2 regions of the Nonomuraea bangladeshensis genome follow, and region 1 is predicted to be linked to the other one. Evidence: riboswitches for the same ligand, from Rfam matches in the RefSeq annotation. Region 1 holds a riboswitch; the other holds the start of a gene.
What was found. Region 1 has a riboswitch for thiamine pyrophosphate ahead of ABD292_RS32065 (purine-cytosine permease family protein). Riboswitches for the same ligand answer to the same signal wherever they lie in the genome.
Positions count from the first base shown of each region.

Region 2: another riboswitch for thiamine pyrophosphate. It lies ahead of ABD292_RS34300 (FAD-dependent oxidoreductase); the one in region 1 lies ahead of ABD292_RS32065 (purine-cytosine permease family protein).

Region 1 covers NZ_BAAAMV010000009.1:567,425-575,007, reverse strand. The annotation lists gene ABD292_RS32085 (LCP family protein) at 1-615, shown strand, start outside; gene ABD292_RS32080 (GOLPH3/VPS74 family protein) at 635-1,288, opposite strand; gene ABD292_RS32075 (Fpg/Nei family DNA glycosylase) at 1,359-2,237, shown strand; gene ABD292_RS32070 (rhodanese-like domain-containing protein) at 2,264-2,587, shown strand; TPP riboswitch at 2,652-2,767, shown strand; gene ABD292_RS32065 (purine-cytosine permease family protein) at 2,758-4,101, shown strand; gene ABD292_RS32060 (methylated-DNA--[protein]-cysteine S-methyltransferase) at 4,067-4,636, opposite strand; gene ABD292_RS32055 (ATP-binding protein) at 4,723-6,591, shown strand; gene ABD292_RS32050 (ATP-binding protein) at 6,734-7,168, shown strand; gene ABD292_RS32045 (YidC/Oxa1 family membrane protein insertase) at 7,186-7,583, opposite strand, start outside.
Region 2 covers NZ_BAAAMV010000010.1:354,360-361,942, reverse strand. The annotation lists gene ABD292_RS34320 (polyprenyl synthetase family protein) at 1-238, shown strand, start outside; gene thiE (thiamine phosphate synthase) at 355-996, opposite strand; gene ABD292_RS34310 (Rv2175c family DNA-binding protein) at 974-1,351, opposite strand; gene ABD292_RS34305 (NAD(P)/FAD-dependent oxidoreductase) at 1,382-2,545, opposite strand; TPP riboswitch at 2,627-2,743, shown strand; gene ABD292_RS34300 (FAD-dependent oxidoreductase) at 2,731-3,966, shown strand; gene thiS (sulfur carrier protein ThiS) at 3,963-4,163, shown strand; gene ABD292_RS34290 (thiazole synthase) at 4,156-4,911, shown strand; gene ABD292_RS34285 (Stk1 family PASTA domain-containing Ser/Thr kinase) at 5,036-7,141, shown strand; gene alc (allantoicase) at 7,181-7,583, opposite strand, start outside.

The sequences.
Region 1 (7,583 bases):
GGCCGCGACAAGCTCAACTCCGCCTACGCCTTCGGCGGACCCAAGCTGCTCGTCCGCACCGTGGAGACGGTCACCGGGCTGCACATCGACAACTACATGGAGATCGGGTTCGCCGGGTTCGTGGACATCGTGGACGCGGTCGGCGGGGTCGAGATCAACGTACGGGCCGCGGTCGACGACCCCAAGGCCGGGCTCAAGCTGAAGAAGGGCACCCAGGTGCTCAACGGCTCCCAGGCACTCGGCTACGTACGCACCAGGAAGGGCGGCGCGCTGCCCGACTTCGAGCGGACCAAGCGGCAGCGGCAGTTCCTCGGCGCGGTCGTGAAGAAGGCGGCGAGCCCCGGCGTGCTGATCAACCCGTTCACCTCGATCCCGCTGGCCATGAGCGCCACCGACGCCGTCGAGGTCGACACCGACACGGGCGTGTTCGACATGCTGTCGCTCGGGCTGTCCATGGGCGACAGCCCGGTGACGACGGTGGTGCCCTTCGGCGGGGAGGAGGCCGTGGCGAGCGGCGGCACGGCGATCAAGTGGGACCGCACCAAGGCGGTCGCCCTGTTCGACGCGCTCAAGGAGGACAAGCCGGTGCCGAAGGAAGTGATCGACGCCAACTGAGGCTCCGCGCCCCGGCCGGTCAGCCGCCGCCGGCGGTGGCCGCGACCGTGGTGGCGGTGATCGCGGCGATGGTGGCGGCGTTGATGGCCGCGATCGTCCTGGCCACCGCGTCGCCCGCCCAGGCGCCCTCGGCGAGCTCCTTCACCCGTTCCTTGCTCGCCCCGGGGAACGCCTTGCGGTCGAGCTTGGCCGCGTGCATGATCGCGATCAGGACGGCGGTGCGGGGGTCGGGCTCCGCGCCGCCGAGCACGCTCGCCACCCGCTCCCTGACGTCGGCCTCCACGCTGGGATCGGCCTCCGGCCAGCGCGTGACGGGGAAGATCCCGAGCACCTTGCCCCGCTGCTCGGTCAGCACGCCGGACTGGGCGAGCCTGGTCAGCAGGCGCGCCCGCAGCTTGTGCGACTGCAGGCGCTGCACCCACCAGGCGGGCTTGCGCTCCTTGCGTTCGCCGCCCAGGCGGCTCAGCGCGGCGTCCAGCTCGTCGTCCCCGGTAGGCGCGGAGTCGATGAGCACGAGCCTGTCGTCCGTCAGCTCGACGCGGCCCTCGACGGCGAGCTCGGCGAGGAGCGCGCCGGCCAGCGCGGGGTCGAGCTGCACGGTGCTGATGAGCTGCTTGCCCTCGTCCTCGCTGTACGCGAGCAGGAGGAGTTCTTCGGCGATCGTCACCTTCATGCCCCGACACTAATCGCCCGGAGCTTTCCACAGGCTGTGGATGGTCCGGTGCGCACCGTACTCTGGGGGCATGCCGGAACTTCCCGAAGTGGAGTCTCTGGCCCACTTCCTGCGCGAACGGGCGGTGGGCCGGTCCATCATGGCCATCGACGTGGTCGGCATCCAGGCGCTCAAGACGTTCGATCCGCCGGTCACGGCGCTCGGCGGGCTCACCGTCACCGGGGTGGCGAGGCACGGCAAGTTCCTCGACCTCGACTGTGACGGGCTGCACCTGGTCTTCCACCTGGCGCGGGCCGGATGGCTGCGCTGGCGCGACGACATGTCGGGGGCCAAGCCGGTGCGGCCGGGCAAGGGCCCGCTCGCGGCGCGGGTGCGCTTCGCGCCCGACGACGACGGGCAGGCGCCGGGGTTCGAGCTGACGGAGGCGGGGACGCAGAAGCGGCTAGCCATCTATGTCACGAAAAATCCGGACGAGGTGCCCGGCGTGGCCGCCCTCGGCCCCGACCCCCTCGACCCGGCCTTCACCGTGGACGCGCTGAAGCGCATCGTGGGCGGCAACCGCACGCAGATCAAGGGCCTGCTCCGCGACCAGAAGGTCATCGCGGGCATCGGCAACGCCTACTCCGACGAGGTGCTGCACGCGGCGCGGATGTCCCCGTTCAAGATCGCCGGGACGCTGACCGACGCGCAGGTCGCCGACCTGCACGAGGCCATCGTCACGACGCTCGCCGACGCCGTCGAGCGGGCGCACGGCCTGGCCGCCAAGGACCTCAAGGCGGAGAAGAAGTCGGGCCTGCGCGTGCACAACCGGGCGGGGCAGCCCTGCGACGTGTGCGGCGACACGATCCGCGAGGTGTCGTTCGCCGACTCCTCGCTGCAGTACTGCCCGACCTGCCAGACGGGCGGCAAGCCCCTGGCCGACCGGCGGATGTCCAAGCTGCTCAAATAGCTCCGCGCGGGCGGGACAATGGAAGCATGACCGTTCCTGAGACCGAGGCCAGCGCCGTCCCCGCGGACGCCTACCTGCTCGACGTGCGTGAGCAGGACGAATGGCTCGCGGGCCACGCGCCGGAGGCCGTGCACATCCCCATGACCCAGATCCAGGGCCGGGTCGAGGAGATCCCGGCCGACCGCACCGTCTACGTCGTCTGCCGGGTCGGCGGCCGGTCGCTGCAGGTCGCGGCCTGGCTCAACCAGCTCGGGCGCGACGCCGTCAACGTCGGCGGCGGCATGCAGTCGTGGGAGGCCGCGCGCCGGCCCATGGTGAGCGAGACCGGTCAGGACCCGTTCGTGGCCTGATCGGCCGAGGAAGAGCCTCATATGGCGCTTCTGGCGCCATTGAGGCATCATGAGGGCGAAAACTACAGATCGTCGCGGGAGCTCGGGGTTCGCCGGGCTGAGAGGGCAGCTGACCAGCCGCTGCCGACCGCCTGAACCTGTCCGGGTAATGCCGGCGTAGGGAGTGTGCGATGGCGCATGTCGCCGACGAAGTCCCCCTGACCCTCGACGGCGCTCCGCCGAAGACGCTCGGCGTCCTCGACCAGGGCGCCCTCTGGGCCAACCTCGGCGTCAGCCTCCTCGGCTTCTCCGGGGCGCTGTTCCTGCTCGACCCCCTCGGCAACGCCCCGCTCAGCCTGGCGGGCGCGCTCGTCGCGGCCCTGGTCGGCAGCCTCATCGGCACCGCCATGGTCGGTCTGTCGGCCGTCCCCGGCACGCGGACGGGGCAGCCCGCCATGGTGCTGCTGCGCGGGCTGTTCGGGGCGAAGATCTCCTACGTCCCCACGGTGCTCAACATCGTCCAGATGCTCGGCTGGGGGGCGTTCGAGCTGTGGGTGATCGCCAAGGCCGCCACCGCGATCTTCGGCGGGGTGCCCTACCAGGTGTGGGTGATCGTCGCCGGGGTGCTCACCACCGCGCTGACGATCTGGCCGCTCGGCTCGATCAGGCTGCTGCGCCGCTACGTCACGGTCGGCGTGATCATCTCGATGCTCTGGTTCGCCTGGTTCTTCCTGAACGAGGCCCCCACGTACACCGGCGGCTCGTGGACCGCGTTCCCGGCCGCCGTCGACTACGTGATCGCCCTGTCGGTCTCCTGGGTGCCGATGGCCGCCGACTTCGCCCGGCACTCCCGCTCCAGCCGCGCCGCGTTCACCGGCGTCGTCGGCGGCTACACGCTGGCCCAGGTCGCCTGCCTGGGGCTCGGCGTGTACGCGGTCGCCATCGCCGGCTCCGCCGCCGTCATCGCCGACAGCACCGCGGTCTTCGCGCCGTTCGTGGCGGCCCCGCTCGGCGCGCTGTTCTTCGGCATCCTGGTGCTGCGCGAGACCGACCAGTCGTTCGCGAACGTCTACTCGACCACGATGTCCCTGCAGAACCTCATGCCGCGCGTGGACCGGCGGGTGTTCTCCGTCGCGATCGGCGTGCTGACCGTCGCGATCGCCCTGGTCGTGGACGTGACCTCCTACGGCGCGTTCCTCGGCGTGATCGGGGCGGTCTTCGTGCCGATGTTCGCCGTGCTGGCCGTGGACTACTTCGTCTTCGCCCGCGCCGGCCACTGGAACACCGCCGAGGACGCCCCCTCGCGCTGGAGCATGCTGGTGCCGTGGGCGCTCGGGTTCGTCGCCTACTGGCTGACCACCTCGACGCCCACCGTGGCCGCCTGGGACGGCATCTGGGCGGGCCTGCGCGACGCGATCGGCTTCACCCGCCAGCCGTGGATGAACGGCGCGCTCGGCGCGGCCCTGGTGGCGGCGCTGGTGACGCTGCTCGCCGGGTGGCTCACGGGCCGGTCGAGGCGCGCCGTTCGACGTTGAGCAGGTGCTGCTTGGCGGCGACGCCCCCCGCGTAGTCGCCGAGCGCGCCGTCCTCGCGCACCACCCGGTGACAGGGGACGATCACGCAGAGGGGGTTGGAGGCCAGCGCGTTGCCGATCGCCCGCAGCGCGCGCGGCCGGCCGATGCTCTCGCCGATGAGCTCCAGCGTCGTGGTGGTGCCGTAGGGGACCGCCATCGTCTTCTGCAGCACCGTGCGCGCGAACGGCGTGGCGAGCGCCAGGTCGACCGGCGTGGCGAAGGCCCGCAGCCGCCCCGAGAAGTAGGCGTCCAGCTCTCTGCGCAGCGGGTCGAGGCGGCGCGGGTCGGGGCCGATGAAGCGGCCCACGGTGCGGCTGATCAGCTCGAAGACGTCGTTCTCCGGCTCGAAGGAGCAGGCCACGGCGCCCTTGGCGGTCACCGCCAGCACGAGCCGGCCCACGGCGCCGTCGTAGGTGCCGAACGCGATGTCGGGTGCGTCTCCCCGGTAGGTGCTGGAGGTCACGCGCAGCAGGGCGTCCAGTTCGCCGCTCGTCATGCCCTCGCCCTCCCGGAATCGTCGTGACCGCAGCGTATCGGACGGATCGCCCGACGCACCCACCGCGCCACGTGCACTATGGAGGAGTGGGGGACGAATGGGCCGGTAGTGACGACGAGATCGCCCGCGCGGTGCTCGACAGCTCGCCCAACGCCGTCGTCGCGGTCGACAGGGACCAGACCGTGCTGGTCTGGAACGAGGCGGCCGAGCGGCTGTTCGGCTGGACGGCCGCGGAGATGCTGGGCCGCCGGGCGCCGATCGTCCCGGCGGAGCTGACCGCCGAGCACAACGCGGCGCTGGAGCGCGTACGGACCGGCGGCCAGGTGTCGGTGCGCACCAAACGGCTCGACAGCGCAGGCGACCTCCTCGACGTGCGGGTGGACATCAGCGCGCTGCGGCTCGGCAGCGCCGTCGCCGGCTACGTGTGCGTCCACCACCTGGCGCGGGCCGACCAGGTCGCGAAGACCCGGATGGCGCGCCGGGCCAGGCTGGTGCGCCGGCTGACCGACGTGGTCGGCGACATCAACTCCGACCTGGAGCTGTCGGCCGTGCTCGACCGCATCTCGGCCAGCCTGACCGAGCTGACCGGGGCCGACGCGGGCGGGTTCGTGCTCATCGAGGGGGAGCGGCTGCGGCTGGTGAGCACGTACGAGCTGCCTGACGGGCTCCGCGGCACCACCACCGACCTGCGGACGAGCCTCGTGGACCGGCTCTTACGCACGGGCAAGACCGTCCTGCTGGAGTCGAGCGGGCTCGACGACCTCGTGTGGGCGCGGCTGAAAGGCCTGCACACGATCGCGCTCGGCCTGGCCGCGGTCGGCGGCCGGCCCTACGGCGCGCTCTACGCGCTGTTCGCCAGGAGCACCCCCGGCCACCTGGAGCTGGAGCTGCTGGAGCTGCTGGCCGGGCACGCGGGCATCGCGGTCGGCAACGCCGTCGCCTACCAGGAGGCGGTACGGCAGCGGGCCCACGAGCGGGCCGTCTTCGACGCCAGCGCCGACGGCATCGCCGTGCTGGACGAGGCCGGGCGGGTGGTGCGCTGGAACCCGGCCGCCGCCGAGATCACCGCGATCCCCGAGGAGACCGTGCTCGGCGGGCCGCCGCCGTTCCCGCTGCCCGAGCCGGGCGAGAAGCTCACCTTCCAGCTGGAGACCGGGCGGTGGCTGGACGTCGTGGGCGCGCGGATCGAGGAGACCGGCGAGGTCGTGGTCGACTTCCGCGACGTGACCAGGGCCAAGGAGCTGGAGGAGGCGAAGGACCTGTTCCTCGCCACGACCAGCCACGAGCTGCGCACGCCGATCACGATCGTGCGGGGGTTCGCCTCGACCCTCGACGCCCGCTGGGACAAGCTCGGCGACCTGGAGCGGCGCGCGGCCGTGCACACCATCGCCGAGCGTGCCAGGTCGCTCGGCCAGCTCATGGACCACCTGCTGCTCGGCGCGCGGGCCGGGGCGGACGAGCTCAAGGTGCGCATCGAGGAGTTCGACCTGGCCGAGCGCATCCACGCGGCCACGCTGGGGCTGCCCGTGCTGTCGGACCGGCACCGGGTGGAGGTCGCGATCGGCGACGGGCTGCCGTGCGTGCTCGGCGACGCGCTCGCCACGGACATCGTGCTCGGGCAACTGCTGGAGAACGCGTTCAAGTACTCGCCCAAGGGCGGGCTGATCCGCGTGGAGGCGTGGCCGGAGGACGACGACGTGGTGGTCGTGGTGGACGACGAGGGCGTCGGTATCGCCGCTCCTGACCGGGAACGGGTCTTCGAGCGGTTCGTCCAGGTGGACAGCGGGGACCGGAGAAGGTTTGGTGGAGTAGGGCTCGGGCTCTACATCGTCCGCAGTCTGGCGAGGGCACAAGGAGGAGACGTGAGCGCACATCCGAGGCCCGGCGGGGGCACCAGGATGCGGCTGGTGCTGAAGGCCGCCGGCACTATCGGATCCGACACACCGATGCGGTAACGAGGTGGTCACGGTTGAGCTGATCTATCTTCCAATGTGTACAAGCTGTGATCGAGATGCGGTTTCTGGGATCGAGTAACGGGGCATTTCGGTCGTACCGGGGAGTGTTCCCGCGGGGGGCACAGGGAACGGGGAGGTGGGTGTGTCAAGCGTGGTGCTGCTGCCGTACGCGCCGTCCAGCGTCGCCGTCGCCCGCCAGCGTCTGAGCACGGACCTGCAGGACAGCGGGGTCTTCGCCACGGCGATCGACGACGCCGTGCTCGTCGTGAGCGAGCTGTTGAGCAACGCGCTGCGGCACGCGCACCCGCTGCCGTCCGGCATGGTGAGAGTCGCCTGGCTGCGCAGCGACGGGCACATCGAGGTCGCGGTGAGTGACGGAGGCGCGGCGACGGAGCCACGGGCGGCCCGGCCGACCCTGTCCTCGCTCGGGGGGCGGGGGCTCGGCATCGTGGAGTACGTCGCGGAGAGCTGGGGGGTGCGCCACGACGGCGACACCACGACGGTGTGGGCGATCCTGCCCGCTCCTCAGGCTGCTTCGATGAACGGGCAGGTCGCGGCGTTGAAGGAGGCCGGCTGACCGGCCCTTGAGCCGCGTCAGGCGCCCGCGCCGGCGGGGCGCCGGTAGAGCACGGCCCGCTCCGCGGTCGCCCACGCGTTCGACACCAGCAGGTAGAGCCCCGCCGCGAGCGGCAGCACCAGCACGGCGATGATCGACCCGTACGGCGCCAGCTTCGCCATCCTCCTGAGCAGCTCCGGCTGGTCGTCCCCGACCCTGATGTTCCTCGCGGAGAGCCACGCCACCGCCGCGACCAGCAGGATGACCAGCGCGAAGACCGAAACAGGCACACTGAGCAGACCGTAATTCGCCACCAGACCCGCCACCTGCTGCCCCAGCGGCGCACCGAACAACGTGTGCCCCGCCAGCGCCGTCGGATGCGTGGCCACCCGGTACATCAGCCACAGGAACGGCAACTGCCCCAGCATCGGGAGGA
Region 2 (7,583 bases), on a different contig from region 1:
CTCTCCCGTCGAGGCCGCGACCGTGCGCCGCCTGCTCGGCGACCCCGGCCTCGACGAGGACGGCGTCGCCACGCTGCGCGGCGTCATCGAGGGCACCGGCGCGCTGAGCGCGTGCGAGGGCCTCATCGGCGACTACCTCGGCGAGGCGCTGGCCGCGCTCGACCGGGCCCCGGTGACCGAGGAGGCGCGCACGGCGCTGAAGGAGCTGGCGATCGCCGCCACGTCCCGCACCACCTGACCGGCCGCGCCGGACAGCCGAAGGAGCCGGCGACCGCCGCCACCTGAGCAGCCGGGCCGGACATGCGAGCGCCGCCCCGCCGGAGGGCGGGGCGGCGCGAGGGTCGGGTGGGTGGGTCAGGCCGCCGCGGCCAGGCGCTTGGCGAACTCCGCCGCCGCCGCGCCGGGATCGTCGGCCTCGGTGATGGCGCGCACGACGACGACCCGGCGCACGCCGTACGACAGGACCTCGTCGAGGTTGCCGAGGTCGATGCCGCCGATGCCGAACCACGGCCGCGCCTCGCCCAGCGACGCCGCGTGCCGCAGCAGCGACGGGCCGGGGGCCGGGCGGCCGGGCTTGGTCGGCGTGGGCCAGATCGGCCCGCAGCAGAAGTAGTCGACGCCCTCCTCCACGGCCGCGGCGGAGGCCTCGGCGGCGGAGTGGGTGGACCGTCCGATGACGATGTCGTCGCCGAGTATCTCTCGCGCGACCGTCGTGGGAAGGTCGTCCTGCCCCAGGTGGAGCACGTCGGGACGGGCGGCGTGGGCGATGTCGGCCCGGTCGTTGACCGCCAGCAGCTTGCCGTGCCGGTCGCAGGCGTCGCGGAAGACCTCGAGGAGGGCGAGCTCTTCGCGGGCCTCCAGGCCCTTCTCCCGCAGCTGGACGATGTCCACGCCGCCTGCCAGCACCGTGTCGAGGAACTGCGCGAGGTCGCCGCGGTCGCGGCGGCCGTCGGTGCAGAGATAGAGGCGGGCGTTAGAAAGCGAGGGCCTGGGCACGCCGCTTGACCTCTGTGTGACGGCCGGCCTTGATCGCCTCGATGGGCGAGCCTGGCAGCGAGTCGTCGGGGGTGAAGAGCCAGCGCAGGGACTCGGCGTCGTCGTAGCCGGCGTCCTGCAGCACGGTCAGGGTGCCGGGCAGGCCCTTCATCACGTCCTTCCCGTCGAGGAACACCGCGGGCACCTGCGGGGACCCGCTGCCCTCCCGGCGTACGCCGAGGAGCTTGTGATCCTTGAGGAGTTGCTTGGCCCGCCCGATCGGGAGTTCCAGGCGCTGGGCCACTTCGGGGAGCGTGAGCCACTCGCTGACGAGCTGGTCGGTCTCCCGGTCGATCTGTGCAACAGAAAGCGTCACGGAACCACAACTACCACATGCCGTGCTTGCTCAAACAACACAATCCCGTAGGGGGACGTCTGGATCTACCAGGCGTTCCGCGTCCAGCCGGGAGCCCGCGCCGATGATGCGGCGGCCCTGGACGAGGTCGCGCGGCCGGTCGACGGCGAACACCGCGGCGAGGGTGTCGTCGCCCCTCAGCCAGACGGCCGACCACTTGCCCTCGGGGCCGCCGCGGTAGAGCAGGCGCTCGCCCGCGGGGTGATGGCCGGCGTACTGGACCATGTGCCCGAACTGCTCCGACCAGAAGTACGGCACCGGGTCGTAGACGGCGTCCTCGCCGAGCAGGCTCGCGGCGGCGACCTCGGGGGCGTTGAGCGCGGTGTCCCAGTGCTCGACCCGCAGCCTGTCCTGGAAGCGGCGCGACCACCAGGCGGCGCAGTCGCCCACCGCTACCGTGCCGGGCAGCGAGGCCCGCAGGTGCTCGTCCACGACGACGCCGTTGTGCAGGTCGAGGTCGGCGTCGGCCAGCCACTGGACGGCCGGGCGCACGCCGATGCCGGCGACGACCACGTGCGCGTCGAGGAACTCGCCGCCGACCAGCTCGACGCCGCCCTCCTCGACGGAGTGGACCATGGCGCCGAGCCGCAGGTCGATGCCGTCGTACCAGCGTTCGGTGCGGGCGCCGATCTCCGGGCCGACGGCGGTGGCGAGCGGCGCGGGACCGGCCTCGACCACGGTGACCGCGCAGCCGGCCCGGCGGGCGGCGGTGGCCACCTCGGCCCCCACCCAGCCCGCCCCGGCGACCACGACGCGGGCGCCGGGCACGAGCGCGGCGCGCAGCTCGTGCGCGTCGTCGAGGGTGCGCAGGACGTGCTGCGGGCCGTCGCCGGGCAGCCGGACCGGGTCGGCGCCGGTGGCGATGACCAGGCCGTCGTAGCGCAGCTCGCCTTCGGTGGTCTCGACGGCGCCCGGCCGCAGCGCGGTGGCGGACACGCCGGGACGGAAGGCGACGCGCAGCGCGGCGAGGTCGGTGTCGACGAACGTGGTGTCGGACTCGCCGAGCAGCACGCTCTTGGTCAGGGGCGGCCGGTCGTAGGGGCGATGGCGTTCCCGCCCGACGAGGGTGATCCTGCCGCCGAATCCGCGCCCGCGCAGCGCCTCGACCGTGCGTACGCCGGCCAGGCCCGCTCCCACCACCACGACATGGTCCACGACCAAGACCATAGACGGGTACGGGGCCCGGCGGCGAAGGGGGGCGTGCCTGGCGCCGCCGGCGAGGTCGTAGGCTGGGGGCGTAAGACGCGCGGGAGTCCGGCCGTGACCGGGCTGAGAGGAAGGCTGCACAGGGCCTTCGACCGCAAGACACCTGATCCGGATCATGCCGGCGAAGGGAGCGCATGGTGGAGGTCATCGTCGGCGGCGGAGTCGTCGGGCTGTCGGTCGCGTGGCGGCTGGCGCGGGCGGGGCGGCCGGTCACCGTGGTCGATCCCGATCCCGCGGGCGGGGCCTCGCACGCGGCGGCGGGCATGCTGGCGCCGGTCAGCGAGGTGACCTACACCGAGGAGCCGCTGTTGCGGCTGGGCCTGGCGTCGCTGCGTCGCTGGCCGGCCTTCGCCGCTGAGCTGGCCGCCGACGCGGGGCTGCCCGAGGGGGCGCGCGGGGTGGACCTGCGCGCGGAGGGCACGCTCGACGTGGCGTTCGGGGCCGACGACCTCGCGGCGCTGGACGAGCTGGCCGCGTTCACGGAAAAGCTGGGGCTCCCGGTGGAGCGGCTGACCGGGCGCGAGTGCCGCCGCCTGGAGCCGATGCTGGCGCCGTCGGTGCGCGGCGGCCTGCTGGCCGCCGGCGACGCCTGGGTGGACCCGCGCCGGGTGACGGCGGCGCTGCTGGCCGCGCTGGAACGGCGGGAGGTGCCGCTCGTCCGCGCCCGCGTCACCGCGCTGCTGCGCGAGGACGGGCCGGCGGCCCGGGTCGCCGGGCGGCGCGAGGACGCGACGGAGGGCCGGGGGGCCGGGCCGCGGCACGGGGACGCGCCGGAGGGGCGGGGGGCCGGGCCGCGGCACGGGGACGCGCCGGAGGGGCGGGTGACGGGTGTGCGGCTGGAGGGGGGTGCCGAGTTGCCCGCCACGACGGTGGTGCTGGCGGCCGGGGCCTGGAGCGCGGCGCTGGCCGGGGTGCCGGTGCGGCCGGTCAAGGGGCAGATCCTGCGCCTGCGCTCGCCGCAGCCGCTGCTGACCCGGTGCGTACGCGGCTCCGTGCACGGCTCCCCCGTCTACCTCGTCCCCCGGGGCGACGGCGAGCTGGTGGTCGGCGCGACCCAGGAGGAGCTGGGCTTCGACACCCGGGTGACCGCCGGCGGCCTGTACGAGCTGCTGCGCGACGCCAGGGAGCTGGTGCCCGGCGTGACCGAGCTGGAGCTGGCCGACGTGGTGGCGGGCCTGCGCCCCGGCACGCCGGACAACGTGCCGATCGTCGGGCCGGCCGGCGACGGGCTGGTGCTCGCCACCGGACACCACCGGGGCGGCGTGCTGCTCGCGCCTCTGACGGCGGCCCTGGTGGCCGGGGAGGCGGGCGGCGAGGAGGGCGGGCTGGCGGCGTTGTGCTCGCCGGCGAGATTTGGAGAGATCGCATGATGGTGCAGATCAACGGGGCCACGCACGAGGTCGCCGACGGGACGACCGTGGCGCAGGCCGTACGGGCCCTGACCGCGGCGACCACCGGGGTCGCCGTGGCGGTCAACGACGAGGTGGTCACGCGCGGCGCCTGGGAGACCACGGCGCTGCGCGAGCGCGACCGCGTGGAGGTGCTGACGGCGGTGCAGGGTGGATGATCTGATCATCGCCGGGGAGAAGTTCTCCTCCCGGCTCATCATGGGCACCGGCGGCGCCCCCTCGCTGGAGGTGCTGGACCAGGCGCTGGCGGCCTCCGGCACCGAGCTGACCACGGTCGCCATGCGGCGGCTCGACCCGCGCGCCCGCGGCTCGGTGCTCGACGTGCTGCGCGAGCGCGACATCAAGGTGCTGCCCAACACGGCCGGCTGCTTCACGGCGGGCGACGCCGTGCTGACGGCCCGGCTGGCCAGGGAGGCGCTCGGCACGAACTGGGTCAAGCTGGAGGTCATCGCCGACGAGCGGACGCTGCTGCCCGACCCCATCGAGACCTTCGACGCCGCCGAGCGACTGGTGGCCGACGGGTTCGTGGTGCTCCCGTACATCGGCGACGACCCGGCGCTGGCCCGGCGGCTGGAGCAGGCGGGCTGCGCGGCGGTGATGCCCCTGGGCGCGCCGATCGGGTCGGGCCTCGGCATCCGCAACCCGCACAACATCGAGCTGATCGTGGAGGCCGCGTCGGTGCCGGTGATCCTCGACGCGGGGATCGGCACGGCCAGCGACGCCGCGCTGGCGATGGAGCTCGGCTGCGACGCGGTGCTGCTGGCGACGGCGGTCACCCGGGCCCAGCGCCCCGACCTGATGGCGGCGGCCATGAAGGCGGCGGTGACGGCCGGGCGGCTGGCGCGGCAGGCGGGGCGCATCCCGCGCCGCCGCTACGCCGAGGCGTCCTCCCCCATGACGCCCTGACGCGGGAGACAGGAGGGACGCGCCGGGGCTCGCGGGGCTCCGGCGCGTCGCAGGGGGCACGGCTCGGCATCGGTTTCGGGCGGCCGGGCCCTGCCGGTGCCAAAACGCCCGTAAACTCAGCGGGGTGGATACGACGACTGCGGACCCTCTGGTCGGGCGGCTCCTCGATGGACGCTATCGCATCGAGAGCCGGATCGCCCGGGGCGGTATGGCGACCGTCTACCTGGCGCTCGACGTCCGGCTGGACCGGACCGTCGCGCTGAAGGTCATGCACCGCTCGCTCGCCGAGGACCCGGCGTTCGTCAGGAGGTTCATCGGCGAGGCGAAGTCGGTGGCCAGTCTCTCCCATCCCAACGTCGTGCACGTCTTCGACCAGGGCACCGACAACGACGTCGTCTACCTGTCGATGGAGTACGTGCCGGGCCGCACGCTCCGCGACGTCCTGCGCGAGCGCGGCCGGCTGCCCGCCCGCGAGGCGCTGGAGATCCTGATCCCGGTGCTGGCCGCCCTGGGCGCGGCCCACCAGGCCGGCATGGTGCACCGCGACGTGAAGCCCGAGAACGTCCTGATGACCGACGACGGGCGGGTCAAGGTCGTGGACTTCGGCCTGGCCAAGGCCATCGAGGCGACCAATCAGACGCGCACCGGCGTGATGATCGGCACCATCGGCTACATGGCGCCCGAGCAGGTGCTCACCGGCGCGGCCGACGTGCGCAGCGACGTCTACGCGGCCGGCATCATGCTGTACGAGCTGGTGACCGGGCAGCAGCCCTACGACGGCGAGACGCCGATGTCGATCGCCTACCGGCACGTCCACGACACGGTGCCGCCGCCTTCCGCGCTGGTGCCCGACGTGCCGCCGCTGATCGACACGCTGGTGGCGCAGGCGACCGCGCGCGAGCCGCACGACCGGCCGAAGGACGCCACGGCCCTGCTGGTGGCGGCGGTCGACGCGCACCGCATGCTGCCGCGCACCACGCTCCCGCCGACGCCGCAGGGGCAGCCGTACGGGCCGGGGCCGGGCTCCGGGCCGGTGCCGTTCCCCGGCTCGGGGGCGATGACGGGCTCGGGGGCGGTGTCGGGCGCGGCGTCCGGCGCGGTGTCGGGGGCGATGTCGGGTGCGGTGTCGGGTGCGGTTCCTGGAGCGCTGTCCGGCCCGATGGCCGGGTCCGGGGCGCAGTTCCGCCCGCAGCCGCCGTCCCAGCCCAACGACCGCACCGCCGTGCACGCGGCCCCGTCGATGCCGCAGGACGCCCCCGCGCACACGCTCATCCAGCCGCGCGTCGAGGTGCCCGAGCCGGCGCGGCGGCGCGGGTTCCGGCCCAACTGGTTCCTGGTGGCGCTGGCCGTCGTCATGGTCGCCGCCATCGCGCTGACCGGGTGGTTCTTCGCCCAGCCCGACTACGTCAAGGTGCCCAGCCTGGTCGGCAGGAACATGCTGCTGGCCGAGCAGAGCGCGGTCAACGGCGGCTTCAAGGTCCAGAAGGCTCCCGGCCAGTACTCGGAGAAGACCGCCGAGGGCCTGGTGCTGGCCACCGAGCCGGTCGCCGGCACCGAGGTCGAGCAGGGCAGCACGATCACGCTGACGCCCTCGCTCGGCCCCAAGCGCGTGGTCGTGCCCAACGTCACCGGCATGACCGGCAACGACGCCCGCGCCGCGCTCGCCAAGGAAGGGCTCACCCCGGGCTCGGTGAAGCGCCTGCCCAACACGGAGGTCGAGCGCGACAAGGTGATCCGCTCCTCGCCGCAGGTGGGCGAGAAGGTCAAGGAGGGCGCGCGGGTCGACATCTTCGTCAGCGCCGGCCTGCTGATGCCCGACGTCGGCGGCATGCCGAAGGACGAGGCCGCCGCCTACCTCGGCCAGCAGGGCTTCCAGGTGCAGGTCCAGGAGGTGGACGACGACGCCGAGCCGTGCACCGTCATCGCCCAGGTGCCGAAGGCCAAGTCCGAGGTCGACGGGGGCGCGCAGGTCATGGTCACGGTGGCGCGCTGCCAGACCGACTTCTGGCAGTGGTTCGGCCAGGGCGACACCCAGGCCCGCGACGACCAGCAGCTCGCCATCGTCCCTCAGGTGATCGGCAAGAACGTCAACGACGCCCGCCGCGACCTGGAGGCGCAGGGCTTCAAGGTGCAGGTCCACCGGCTCGGCAACCGCGGCGTGGTGCAGTTCCAGCGCCCGCTCCCCAACAGCGAGCGCCCGGCCGGAGCCACCGTCCACCTCTGGCAGTGACCCCCGGACTGACCCCCGGACCGACCCCCGGACGCCGGGTCAGGGCGTCAGGTGTCCGTGGAGGCGGACCCGCGCCAGGCCGCCGTCCGGGTGGATGTCCACCCGCACGTGGGTGACCGGCGCGGCCGCGGCCAGGCGGAAGCGGTGCGGGGTGTCCGGCTGCAGGCGGGTGCGCGGCAGCAGCTCCACGGGCGCGGCCGCGCCGGGCTCCCCGTCGAAACCGGTGAGCGTGACCGCGGCGGGGGCGTTGAAGAGCAGGTTCGTGGTGTCGATCTCGGCCAGCCTGAGCACGCCGCGCCCGGCCAGCCGGATGGTCAGCCAGTCGTTGCCACCGTCCCGCCGCCGTGCGGTCTCCCAGCCCTCCGCCTGGTGGCGGGCCAGGCCGGGGGCGATGACGTTGTGGGGGGCCGAGTAGAAGTCGTCGGAGCAGGCGGTGACGACG